DNA from 4 places in the Streptomyces sp. M41 genome. Region 4 is predicted to be linked to each of the others. Evidence: riboswitches for the same ligand, from Rfam matches in the RefSeq annotation. Region 4 holds a riboswitch; each other region holds the start of a gene.
What was found. A riboswitch is a leader RNA that binds a small molecule or an ion and turns the genes downstream of it on or off. The one in region 4 is predicted to bind cyclic di-AMP.
Positions count from the first base shown of each region.

Region 1: it holds a riboswitch for cyclic di-AMP, as region 4 does, so the genes downstream of both, ACHBTE_RS05990 (NlpC/P60 family protein) here and ACHBTE_RS05110 (transglycosylase SLT domain-containing protein) in region 4, are expected to answer to the same signal.
Region 2: it holds a riboswitch for cyclic di-AMP, as region 4 does, so the genes downstream of both, ACHBTE_RS32360 (M23 family metallopeptidase) here and ACHBTE_RS05110 (transglycosylase SLT domain-containing protein) in region 4, are expected to answer to the same signal.
Region 3: it holds a riboswitch for cyclic di-AMP, as region 4 does, so the genes downstream of both, ACHBTE_RS03995 (M23 family metallopeptidase) here and ACHBTE_RS05110 (transglycosylase SLT domain-containing protein) in region 4, are expected to answer to the same signal.

Region 1 covers NZ_JBIMKE010000003.1:334,315-337,495, forward strand. The annotation lists gene ACHBTE_RS05990 (NlpC/P60 family protein) at 394-1,542, opposite strand; cyclic di-AMP (ydaO/yuaA leader) riboswitch at 1,550-1,719, opposite strand; gene pcrA (DNA helicase PcrA) at 2,065-3,181, shown strand, end outside.
Region 2 covers NZ_JBIMKE010000039.1:17,840-21,020, forward strand. The annotation lists gene ACHBTE_RS32355 (aldo/keto reductase) at 1-452, opposite strand, end outside; gene ACHBTE_RS32360 (M23 family metallopeptidase) at 619-1,641, opposite strand; cyclic di-AMP (ydaO/yuaA leader) riboswitch at 1,653-1,817, opposite strand; gene ACHBTE_RS32365 (PP2C family protein-serine/threonine phosphatase) at 2,051-3,136, opposite strand.
Region 3 covers NZ_JBIMKE010000002.1:378,915-382,095, forward strand. The annotation lists gene ACHBTE_RS03990 (GntR family transcriptional regulator) at 1-570, opposite strand, end outside; gene ACHBTE_RS03995 (M23 family metallopeptidase) at 762-1,547, opposite strand; cyclic di-AMP (ydaO/yuaA leader) riboswitch at 1,561-1,758, opposite strand; gene ACHBTE_RS04000 (M16 family metallopeptidase) at 1,973-3,181, opposite strand, start outside.
Region 4 covers NZ_JBIMKE010000003.1:153,545-156,725, reverse strand. The annotation lists gene ACHBTE_RS05115 (polyprenyl synthetase family protein) at 1-320, opposite strand, end outside; cyclic di-AMP (ydaO/yuaA leader) riboswitch at 1,166-1,347, shown strand; gene ACHBTE_RS05110 (transglycosylase SLT domain-containing protein) at 1,353-2,087, shown strand; gene ACHBTE_RS05105 (HAD family hydrolase) at 2,184-3,014, opposite strand; gene ACHBTE_RS05100 (carboxymuconolactone decarboxylase family protein) at 3,171-3,181, opposite strand, start outside.

The sequences.
Region 1 (3,181 bases), 180 kb from region 4:
GGGGTTGGGGGTGGGGCGCGCTCGGGGGTGGGGAAATTGGGCTGGGGTGGGGGTGGGGGTGGGGGTGGAGGTGAGGGCGGGGGGCGTGGGTTTGGGTTGCGGTTGCCCGTGCGGCTGCGGTTGTGGTGTTGGTGGGTATCTGTGCCGGGTGCCGGGTGCCGGGTGCCGGGTGCCGGGTGCCGGGTGTGGTGGGTGCTGTGCCTGCGGCGGCCCGTGGCTCTTCGGTGGGGGTGCGCGTAGCGCCTGCGGGTGAGTTGTGGGGCGGGGCCGTGCCGGGGGTGTCCATCCTCGGACCGGCGGTCGAGCGGCGATCAGAGGTTCTGTTTCTTGACGCCGGCACTGTGGGCGGACACCCCCCGGCACGTCTCCTTGCCGCCGTACGCCGCTGCGCCCTCAGGCCGGGCGGACCACGCTGTGGATCGACGACTCGCCGTCGTAGTAGACCGACTCCTCGCGGACGTACGTGCCCGGCTTGGGGGCGTGGATCATCATGCCGTTGCCGATGTAGATGCCCACGTGGGTGACGTCGTCGTAGAAGAAGACCAGGTCGCCGGGCTGGGCGTTGGCGATGGAGACGGTGGTGCCGGCGTTGACCTGGTCGTAGGTGACGCGGGGGATGTCCACGCCGGCGGCCTTCCAGGCGGCCTGGGTGAGGCCGGAGCAGTCGTAGGAGTCGGGGCCGGTGGCGCCCCAGACGTACGGCTTGCCTATCTGGGCGCGGGCGAAGGCGAGTGTCTTCTCGGCCTTGGTGGCGTACGAGGAGTCCGAGGCGCTGGAGTCGGACGACGACTCGCTGCTTTCCTGCTGGGCGGCCTCCTGGCGCTGACGTTCGGCCTCCGCCTGCTGCCGGGCCAGTTCCTCGGCCTTGCGCGCCGCCTCCTGCTGCTTGCGCTTCTCGATCGCGGCGAGGTGGGCCTTTTCCTGCGCCGTCAGCTTGGAGAGGAGTTCGCGGGCGTCGGACAGTTTCTTCTGGACCGTCGTCTTGGCCGTCTGGAGGTCGTTCTGCGACTCGGTGAGCGTTTCGAGGCTTTTGGTGGCCTCCTGGCGCTTCTTCATCGTCGCGGACTGCTGGGTGAAGTATTCGTCGACCGACTCCTCCTGACGGTCGGTCATACGACCCATCAGTTGGGACTGGTCGAAGTAGTCCTGCGGTGTGTCCGCGAGGAGGAAGGTCGCGGTGTCGGGGGCCACGGTTCCCGTGCGGTACTGGGCGGCGGCGTTGCGGCCCAGTTCCTCGCGCGCCTCGTTGAGCTTCTGGGTGCGCTTGGCGACGGCGTCCAGGAGGGTGTCGACGTTCTTGCGCTGCTTGGCGGTCCTGTCCTTGGCCGCGTTGTACTTCTCGGTCGCCGACTCCGCCTGGCGGTAGAGGTCGTCGACCTTCTTCTCGACCTCTTCGAGGCTCGGCTTGTCGTCCGTCGACGGGCTCGCGTTCGCCGACTGGGACAGCAGGGCTACGGAGGTGAGGGCCGCCGTGGCGAGGGCGGGGGTCCGTATGCCTGCTACGCGCGAACCAGCGGGGCGCGACTTGCGGTGCGACGCCAAGGGAGGCGACTCCTTCCACGTTCCGCCTACCGAGTTAGCTGTCGGGTTCGGGCGGGTGGTTCGGAAGGGTTGCCCTACGGCCGTTCCCGGGGAAGGGAAGTCGGGCCGATTCACCCCAAGTTCGGTGGGTCCCCGGCTCCGGTCGCTGTGGCGGACCGGACTCGGCGGAGGCCGTGCGGCCCGGCGTCGTTCGCCGGTGGGGGTCGTACGGCCTGTCCGGCACGGTAGCCAACTCGTGTGGCGCCTGTGAAGGTTGATGTTCGATATGCCCGATACATTTTCGTGACCTTCGGTCAGGGTGACGCAGATCATGGTTATTGGGGGTGGAGTTGCCAGCTTTTGTCCTGCTGTGAGGTGATCGGCGGAATGGGGTGGGCTGGTGTAACGGATCGTGATCGGGCGGTGCTGGAGGGTGGGGGGTGGGGCTCTTGGCTGATTGGGGAAGATCATCCGGATCTCGGAGGGGCGATGTTCTCGGGGTGGCGGCGGGCTGTCAGTGGGGCGCCCTAGACTCGGAGAGCGATGAGCAGCCTCTTTGACGACAGCTTCCTGGCGGACCTCAAGGCCCCTCGGGCCCACGAGGAAGAACACCCGCCACCGCCCGAGGACGATCACGCTCCGGAGTCGGTTCCGGACGATCTGTTCGGCGGGAAGTTCGACGTGCCGCCGGACCGGGACGACTACTACCGCGACGGCGCCCCGCGTCCCGCGCTCGACGCCGCCGCGCTGCTGGAGGGGCTCAACGAGAACCAGCGTGCGGCCGTCGTCCACTCCGGCACCCCGCTGCTCATCGTGGCCGGAGCGGGGTCGGGCAAGACGCGTGTGCTCACGCATCGCATCGCGCATCTGCTGGCCGAGCGGAAGGTGCATCCGGGGCAGATCCTGGCGATCACCTTCACGAACAAGGCCGCGGGCGAGATGAAGGAGCGGGTCGAGCAGCTGGTCGGCCCGCGCGCGAACGCGATGTGGGTGATGACCTTCCACAGTGCGTGCGTACGCATCCTGCGCAGGGAGAGCAAGAAGCTCGGGTTCACGTCATCGTTCTCGATCTACGACGCCGCCGACAGCAAGCGGCTGATGGCGCTCGTCTGCCGTGATCTGGACCTCGACCCGAAGCGGTTCCCGCCCAAGTCCTTCAGCGCCAAGATCAGCAACCTGAAGAACGAGCTGATCGACGAGGAGGACTTCGCCGCCCAGGCGACGGACGGCTTCGAGAAGACGCTCGCTCAGGCGTACGCCCTGTACCAGTCACGGCTGCGCGAGGCGAACGCCCTGGACTTCGACGACCTGATCATGACGACGGTCAATCTGCTGCGCGCCTTCCCGGACGTGGCCGAGCACTACCGCCGCCGGTTCCGGCATGTCCTCGTCGACGAGTACCAGGACACCAACCACGCCCAGTACGCGCTGGTGCGCGAGCTCGTCGGCACGCGTGAGCACCCCGTCGACGTGCCGCCCAGCGATTACGACGTCCCGCCCGCCGAGCTGTGCGTGGTGGGCGACGCCGACCAGTCGATCTACGCCTTCCGCGGCGCGACCATTCGCAACATCCTCCAGTTCGAGGAGGACTACCCGGACGCGACGACGATCCTGCTCGAGCAGAACTACCGGTCGACGCAGACGATCCTCACCGTCGCCA
Region 2 (3,181 bases), on a different contig from region 4:
TGCCGGATCTTGCCCGCCTTCACCAGCTCGTCGAGCGCGCCGATGATCTCCTCGACCGGTACGTCGGGCTTGTCGAAGTGGGTGTAGTAGAGGTCGATGTGATCGGTGCCGAGGCGGCGCAGGGAGGCGTCGGCGGCGGCTTTGACGGTGGCGGCGTTCAGGCCCTGGTAGTCGGGGTGCTGGCTGACCTTCGTGGCGATCACGACGTCGTCCCGGTTGCCGCGCGCCTTCAGCCAGCTGCCGATGACGGTCTCGGACTCGCCGCCCGCGTTGCCCTCGACCCACGCCGAGTACGAGTCGGCCGTGTCGATGAAGTTGCCGCCCGCCGCCGTGTAGGCGTCGAGGACGGCGAAGGACTCGGCTTGGTCGGCCGTCCAGCCGAAGACGTTGCCGCCGAGGCAGAGCGGGAAGACCTCGAGGTCGGAGGAGCCGAGCTTGCGCAGAGAAGTCATGCTCGTCGTCAACTTCCCTGAGTGCGGGGCCTATTCCGCGGTGGCGTCGATGAGCGTGTGTGAAGAATGCGCGCACGGAAAGGGCCGGCGGCCCTGACGTCGGGGGGTCGTCGTCAGGGCCGCCGGGAAACAGCCGTGGGGCGGTGGCCGCAGGGGCCGCCGTGGGTCAGGGCGTGAGGCCCTTGCCGCGCAGCCACGCCAGGGGGTCGATGCCGCTGCCGCTGCCGTCGGGGTGCACCTCGAGGTGGAGGTGGGCGCCGGTCACGTTGCCGGTGGCGCCGACGCGGCCGATGACGTCACCGGTGTTGACCTTCTGGCCGACGCTGGCGCTGATCGAGGACTGGTGGGCGTACCAGATCTCGGTGCCGTCCTCGAGGGTGAGGACCGTCTTGTAGCCGTAGGAGCCGTCCCAGCCGGCGAAGGTGATGGTGCCGGTGTGCACAGCCTTGATCAGGGTGCCGGAGGGCGCGGCGAAGTCCAGGCCCGTGTGGTAGCCGGAGGACCAGTAAGCGCCGGCCTGTCCGAAGGTCGAGGTGAGGGTGTACGAGGAGGTCGGCAGTGCGTACTGCTTGGCCAGCTCGGCGAGGCGCTCGGCCTCGGCCTTCTTGCGGGCCTCCTCCTCGGCCTCGGCCTTCGCGGCGGCGGCCTTGGCCTTGGCTTCCTTCTCCGCCTTGGCGGCGGCAGCGGCGGCTTCCTTCTCGGCGGCGGCGAGCGCTTCGGCGGCGGCCTTGCTGTCGATCTGGTCCTGCTGCTGCTCGACCTGGGCGATGATCCGGGCCCGCAGGGCCTCACCGGCGTCGCCGGTGCCCTCGGTGGCCTCCTCGGTCGTGGCGCCCATGGTGCTCAGCGCCGTACCGGTGTCCGCCGGGGCGGCCTCGTCGTCGTCGATGAGCGGCAGGTCCGGCATGGTGATGGCAACCGGCGGCTTGCCGGTCTGCGCGGTGGCCATGCCGCCCGCGCCGACGGCGGCTATGACACCGACGCCGAGAACCGTGGAGCTGCGGGCGAGTCCCCCACCGCGCTGCTTGGCCACGCGATGCCGGCCGCGCACGGGACGAACGGTGTCCGCGGTGGGATTCCACTCCTCGAACGGGCCGTCGGTGGTGCGGTCGCGGTCGTAGCCGAAGGTGTCGGTGCTGCGCTGACCCGGTATGAACGGGGCTTGCGTAGCAGGCCTGTTGGACGCCACGTGGGCGTACTCCTTTCCTTCCTTCTCGCCTACCGGGTTAGCTGACGGGTTCGGAGCAGGAAGGTCTCCTACGCGCGTATACCGGCCGTGGGTCCACGGTGGTTTCAGCGCGATTCACCCCAGGGTGGTGGTTCCCCGGTTCCCGTACTGGGTACAGGATTCGGCGCGTGCGCACGGAGCCGCCTCTTGTGACGGCTGGGACGACCGCGCTGCGTTATCGAACGTTAATAGACGCGGGGTGCGGATTCCAAGCTGTTCCGGTTGATCGTTAACGATTTTCGCGGGGACTAACAGGTCACGAGCAGTCCAAATCGGGCGAGTTGGCCAAGGCTCAGCAGTCGCATGACTGCTGACAGTGCGTCAGTTGTTATGCGGAGGGCTCTCATCCGGTCACTGGTGGTGACGGTGGTCAGGGGCGGCGTACGGCGAGCAGCGCCATGTCGTCCGCCATCCCGCCCCCGGAGTGCCGGCGCACCTCCGCCGCGAGGGCGCCGAGCAGGGCGGCCGGCTCGCGGTGGGCGTTGGCCCGCCCCGCGAGCCGCACCTCGGGGTCGTAGAACCGCCCATTCTCGTCGCGCGCCTCGGACAGGCCGTCGGTGTACAGCAGCAGCGTGGCCCTGCTCGGGAACTCGGCTTCCTGGGCCCGGTCGGGCCAGGCGCCGAGCTCGGCCATGCCGAGGGGCAGCGCGGGCTCGGGGGCGAACAGGGAGCGCACGGTGCCGTCGGCGTACAGCAGCAGCGGCGACGGATGCCCGCGGTTGACGATCCGTACGAGCGCCTCGCCGTGCGGCAGTTCGGCGAGGACGGCGGTGGTGAACCCCTCCCGGGCGTCCACCGCTTCCCGTCGCGCGCGTTCACGCGTCAGCGCCCGCTCCAGACGCTGGGCGACCGCCTCCAGCGTGGTCTCCTGCTCGGCCGCCTCCCGGAAGGTCCCGATGACGACGGCGACGACGCCGACGGCCCCCATGCCCTTGCCGCGCACATCGCCCACGACGAGCCGGATGCCGTGCGGGCTGTCCTGCACGGCGTACAGGTCACCGCCGATGGAGGCGCCCTCCTGTGCCGCCTCGTACCGCGCCGCGATCTGATACCCGCCGATCCGCTCGGGTGGTTCGGGCAGCACGGCGCGCTGGGCTGCCTCGGCGATCGCGCGGGCGGAGGCGAGGCGGGCGTCGCTGCGGCGCACGAGCAGGTTGATGAGGACGGCGAGGACGGAGACGGTGATCACGGTCGCCAGTTCGGTGATCACTTCCGCCAGCGGCAGCCCGCCGTGCGGGACCCGCAGCACGGCCAGGGCCGCGATGGCCACGAGGCCCGTGAGCACCGTGCCGCGCAGCGAGTAGAGCGGGGCGGCACCCAGGGGCGCGGCGGTGAAGAACGGGGCGCCGGTGTAGGGCGTCGGGGTGAGGTGGTCGTACACGGCTCCGGCCGCGATCAGCAGGGCGGGGAGCGATCGGACCACCCGGCGTGCGTACGAGATCCGGCGTTCCTCCACCTCACCAGGGTTGCCGAAGCGGGGGCCGTGGGCGAGCGGTGGGGG
Region 3 (3,181 bases), on a different contig from region 4:
CGCCCGGGCGCGCTCACCGTCGCCGCGCGCCACCGCGTCCACGATCGCGCCGTGCTCGGTCCAGCAGGCCATGGGGTCGACGGGCGGCTCCACCGTGTACATCCAGGCGATCTTGTGGCGCAGCTGGGTCAGCATCGAGGTCAGGGCAGGGCTGCCGGACGCCTGGGCCAGCGTCTCGTGGAACCAACCGCCCAGGGAGCGCAGATCCTCGCTGTTCCCCCTCCTGGCACGCTCCTGGCCCAACCTGACCAGGCCGCGCAGCACCTTGAGGTGGGCTTCGGTGCGCCGCTGAGCCGCCCGGGAGGCGCCGAGGGGTTCCAGGAGGGTGCGCATCTCCAGCAGGTCGGCGGCCTCCTGCTCGGTCGGTTCGGCGACGCACGCGCCCGCGTGGCGCCGGGTCACCACGAAACCCTCCGCCTCCAGGGTGCGCAGGGCCTCCCGCACAGGGACGCGCGAGACGCCGTAGCGGCGTGCGAGAAGTTCCTCGGTGAGGCGGCTGCCGCGCTCATGGACACCGGCGACGATATCGTCCCGGATCGCGGTGCATACCGAGTGCGCCGGAATACGCATGACCGACCTCCGCTTTAATCCCCGTGCAACGTCGACGAATGACGTGTGTTGGGTGACTCTATGGCAACGGGCCGGAATTTCCGACGGCGGGCCGGAATCCATGGATATTTTTTGGACAGCCGAACATCCCCGCGAACGCCGAAAGCCCCGGCTCGGTGAGCCGGGGCTTTCGGGCAGACGTGGAGGAACCGTCAGAGGCTCACGCCGTGCGAGCGGAGGTAGGCGACGGGGTCGATGTCGGAGCCGTACTCCGCGGTGGTGCGGGCCTCGAAGTGCAGGTGCGGTCCGGTGACATTGCCGGTGGCGCCGGACAGGCCGATCTGCTGGCCGGGGGTGACCGTCTGGCCGACCGAGACGCCGATGGACGACAGATGGCCGTACTGGGTGTACGTACCGTCGTTCATCTTGATCACGACGTTGTTGCCGTAGGCCCCGCCCCAGCCGGCCTCCACGACGGTGCCGGCACCGACCGAGTGCACAGACGTGCCGCTGCCGGCGTGGAAGTCGACGCCGGTGTGACTGCCGGAGGACCAGACGGCGCCGCCGGCCTTGTAGCCGGTGGAGACGTACGAGCCGGAGATCGGGGCGACGTAGGACAGCAGACGCTTGCGCTCGGCCTCGCGCGCGGCGCGCTCCTTGGCCTCGCGCTCCTTCTTGGCCTTCTCGGCCGCCTTCTTACGGGCGGCCTCCTGGGCGGCCTTCTTCGCGGCGGCGGCCTCCTCGGCCGCCTGCTCCTGCGCGTCGGCCTGGGCGTCGATCTGCTCGGCGATCGAGTTGTCGACGGTGATGACCGGGATGAGGCCGGTCTGCTCCGCGGCGGGCTCGGCGGCGAGCGCCGGGGCGGCCAGGGTGCCCATCACGCCGGTGGCGGTGAGAGCGGCGACGCCGGCCGCACGGGCCGTGGTGCGCTCGAACCGGCCGGGCTTACGGTGCTTCCCGCTGGGGCGGTTCTTCCCCGTGGCGCAGGTGAACGCCATGTAGTGGCTGATCCTTTCCTTCCTTCTCGCCTACCGGGTTAGCTGACGGGTTCGGAGCAGGAAGGTCTCCTACGGACCCCCTCGCGATCTCGCGCGGGCGTCCGATTCACCCCAGGGACTACTGGGCCCCTGCAGCCGCGATAGCGGCGGCAGGAGGTGGGTCCCCGGCTCCCCTGGCTCGCGCCGTACGGGGACTCGGCGATGACTGTCCGGTGCCGCGGGCGCGGCGCACTGCCTGACGGACAGCCCGGAAGACGCTAAACGGGGCCACTTTCAATCCCCAAACGCATCGCGGCTTTTGTAGCGCATCCCACAGGGCAGACAGGCAACCTCTCCCTCAATTCGGGCATAAAGGGGCCCCGGTGACTCGGCGGTCTCCGGGGCCCCTCACGCGCGCGTGCCGTCGTCCGGCACTGCCGGTACCTCTACTCGGCCGCCACGACGGTGACTTCACCGATTCCGAGGGCCTCGACGGGCTCCCGGATCTCGGCCGCGTCACCGACGAGGATCGTGACCAGGCGGTCCACCGGGAAGGCGCTCACGGCCGCGGCGGTGGCCTCGACGGTGCCGGTCGACGCGAGCCGCTGGTACAGCTTCCCCTGGAAGTCGTCCGGCAGATGCTGCTCGACCTGGTCGGCCAGCGTGCTCGCCACGGCGGCGGCCGTCTCGTACTTCAGCGGCGCCACCCCGACGAGGTTCTGAACGGCGAAGTCCCGCTCGGCGTCGGTGAGCCCCTCGCCGGCGACCCCGCGCAGGACCTTCCACAGGTCGTCCAGCGCCGGACCGGTGTTCGGGGTGTCGACGGAGCCGCTGATGGCGAGCATCGCCGCGCCCGTGCCGTCCGGGGCGGAGCGCAGGACCTGGGCGAAGGCGCGCACGCCGTAGGTGTAGCCCTTCTCCTCGCGCAGGACCTTGTCCAGACGGGAGGTGAGGGTGCCGCCCAGGCAGTACGTGCCGAGCACCTGCGCCGGCCACACGCGGTCGTGCCGGTCGGGACCGAGACGGCCGATCAGCAGCTGTGTCTGCACGGCGCCGGGCCGGTCCACGATCACGACGCGCCCGGCGTCGTCGGCGGTCACCGGCGGAACGGGCCGCGGCTCGGCCGCGGAGCCGGTCCACGCGCCGAGGGTGTCGCCGAGCAGGCCGTCGAGGTCGACCCCGGTGAGGTCGCCGACGACCACGACGGTGGAGGTGGCGGGCCGCACATGCCGCTCGTAGAAGGCGCGTACGGCGGCGGAGTCGATGCCCGCGACCGTGTCCTCGGTGCCCTGGCGCGGACGCGACATGCGCGAGGTCGCCGGGAACAGCTCCTTGGCGAGCTCCTTGGCGGCGCGACGGGAGGGGTTGGCCAGCTCGTGCGGGATCTCGTCGAGCCGGTTGCGCACCAGACGCTCGACCTCGGCGTCGGCGAACGCGGGCGCCCTGAGGGCGTCGGCGAGCAGGTCGAGGGCCTTGGGCAGCCGGGAGACGGGCACCTCGAGGCTGACGCGGACGCCGGGGTGGTCGGCGTAGGCGTCGAGCGTGGCGCCGCAGCGCTCCAGCTCGGCGGCGAACTCCTCGGCGGTGTGCTTGTCGGTGCCTTCGGAAAGGGCGCGCGCCATGATCGTGGCGATGCCGTCGAGGCCCTTCGGCTC
Region 4 (3,181 bases):
GCGACACCCCGACGTACGGCGGCCTCGTCCATCACGTCGTCGTGGTACAGCGTCGCCAGATGCGTCAGCTCCACCACCACCGCCGACGGCACGACCCCCGGCGCGTGCCGGTCCCCGAACTGGGCGGCGAGCATCACGAGCAGCGGCCGGAACCGCTTGCCCCCGGCCCGCACCAGGTGCTGGGCGGCCTCGGTGATGAAGGGGACCTCGCTCTTGGTGGCTTCGAGCAAACCCTCCTCGACAGCCGCCAATCCGGCCTGGACATCGGCTTCCAGAGCCTGGTCCCGCACGCTCAGCCCGAACGGCCCGACGACGGTCACGAGGGGTCTCCTGTCTGCTGGTGTCTACTGGCGGTTACACGGTTTGTCGATAGGTCGCTGCCATCACTCAAGTCAGCGTATCCGGTCACGTTTCGATCACCGATGCCGCCCACCCGTCCACCACGGGCGGTATCGGATCACGACCGGCAAGTTTTTGATCACCTGATACGGACGGACATCTATCCACTTATAGGTAAGTAGCACCCTGAGTCCTGATCCGGACGTGACCGCCCCGCCGGGATTCACCTTCATGCGCACCCGTTCACCCCTCCCCCTCGCCACCCTGCCGGGTGCCGTACCCCGCACCGGCACCCCCCGAGTACCCGCCGCGGGACATCCCACGGACGACCGCTATGACAACGACTGGAATCACGCCCGAGGTTCCGTCCACGCCCAACGCCCTCGAGCGCGAACCGAGCGCGGAATGAGCGCGAAGTAAGCGTGAAGTGCGCCAGGAAATATGGACGTTGAGGGATGAATCCCCCACCTGACCGCCCCGCTCGAAGACGACACGAAGAGGCCCAATTGCTGCCGACACGGGAAAAACGGACTCCATGAGCGGCCCATTACAGGCGAGTTGGATTCATTGCCCGATTTGCCGCTCTTGTGAATACCAGTGAGTTGGGTCACGCAGCCCCCTTCTCCCCCGCGACCGCGCCCACCCCCGCCTCCCCTTACGGCAAACGCAAGTTGAGGCTTGGCAACCGCAAAGGATCAAGCGCCTCATACGCACCCGACCATGGTCAACCCGCATGACAGGTGACTAGGGCACTTGTTCCGGACATGTGCTCTCGCATACGTTCCCGCTCAGTCGGGCGGACGCCTAATCCTGCCGCCGCCCGCGCCATCCACCTACGCCACTCACACACGCACGGCAGGAGCGGGGGACCCAGGTAAGTCGCCGGACCGGACGCCTTGATGGCACACCGGGCCGGCTAGGGGTGAAGTCGCACCGTCACACGGCGGCGCGGCCGGGCATCTCCCGCCCGAACCCGACAGCTCACCTCGCAGGCGCCGGAGAGGAACAGCGCCATGCCCCGAGGCAAACACCGCCGCCCCCGTACCAACCCGCTCACCCGACGTGTCGTGGCCGCCGGAACCGGCACCGCCGCTCTCGCGCTCCCCTTGCTGAGCGCGACCACCGCGACCGCCGCCGAGCCCGCCCAGGCCCCCACCGCGGCGAAGGTCGGATCCCTCAGCTACACCACCAAGAAGGGCGACACGCTCTACGGCATCGCGGACCGTTACGACGCCCAGGGCGGCTGGCGACAGCTCTACAAGGACAACCGCAAGGCCATCGGCGACGACCCGCGGCTGATCCACCCGGGCGTCGACCTGAAGGTCCGGGCCACGAAGACGGCCGCCACGAAGACGGCCGACAAGGCGGCCTCGCCTGCCAAGAAGTCCGGCGTCGCCCAGGCCACCCATGCCGCCGCGAAGACCTACCCCGACAACCTCGACGGCTGGATCCGCGAGGCCCTGGACATCATGGGGCAAAAGGGGATTCCCGGCTCCTATGAGGGCATTCACCGCAACATCCTGCGTGAGTCGTCGGGCAACCCGGCCGCCATCAACAACTGGGATTCCAACGCCGTGGCGGGCACCCCCTCCAAGGGGCTCCTCCAGGTCATCGACCCGACGTTCGCGGCCTACCACGTGCCGGGAACGGCGTACGACCCCTTCGACCCGGTCGCGAACATCACGGCCGCGTGCAACTACGCAGCCGCGCGCTACGGCTCGATCGACAACGTCAACGGTCCTTACTAGACCCCAGGGTCGTGCGCGGCCCTACCGAACCCGGGGGAACAGGGTCCGGTCCCGGCGGAGGCCGGACCCTGCGACCTACTGGACAAAGTCGGCGACCTACTGGGCGAAGTCGGCCAGGCTCCCCGCGAACAGTGCCTCGAGGACGACGGCGATGCCGTCGTCCTCGTTCGACAGGGTGATCTCGTCGGCGACCGCTTTGAGTTCGGGATGCGCGTTGGCCATCGCGACACCGTGAGCGGCCCAGTCGAACATGGGGATGTCATTGGGCATGTCACCGAAGGCGACGGTCTCGTGCGCGCCGAGGCCGAGATGGTCGGCGGCGAGCGCGAGACCGGTCGCCTTGGTGATGCCGCATGGCTGGAGTTCGACGGTCCCGGGGCCCGACATGGTGACGGTGGCGAGAGAGCCGACCACCGCCCGTGCCGTCGCCGCCAACTCGTCGTCCGACAGGACCGGATGGCGCAGCAGCACCTTGCTGATCGGCTCGCACCACAGGTCGTCGCGGTGCCTGACCCGTACGGCGGGCAGTGTCGGGTGGGGCATCAGGTACCCCGGTTCGATGAGCGTGAGCCCGTCCACACCGTCCTGGTCGACGGCCGCGTACACCTGACCCACCTCGGCCTCGATCTTGCCGAGCGCGGTTTCCGCCAACTCCCGGTCCAGGGTGATGGACCACAGCAGACGGTCCGCGCCCGCGTCGTACAACTGCGCCCCCTGCCCGCACACCGCGAGCCCCGTGCTGCCCATGACATCCAGGAGAGGCCGCACTCTGGGCGCCGGCCGTCCCGTCACCACGAGGTGCTGGGCACCGGCCGCCACCGCCAGCGCGAGCGCGTCGATGGACCGGTCCGAGAGCGTGTCGTCGCCTCGGAGCAGGGTCCCGTCGAGGTCAGTGGCGATGAGTGAATATGCGATAGGTGCGGCCATGATCAGAGAATACGGACAGGACGCCCCATCGACTCGACGTGAACCGGACGGCTGCTGTGTTCACATGTGTTGACACCTGTTCCGGTTGCGCCGCCGCTCACCGTTTCATTTCCGGTTCCGTTCCGCCCTGACAACTTCCGCCCCCTTGTTGCTATTTCACCCCCAAG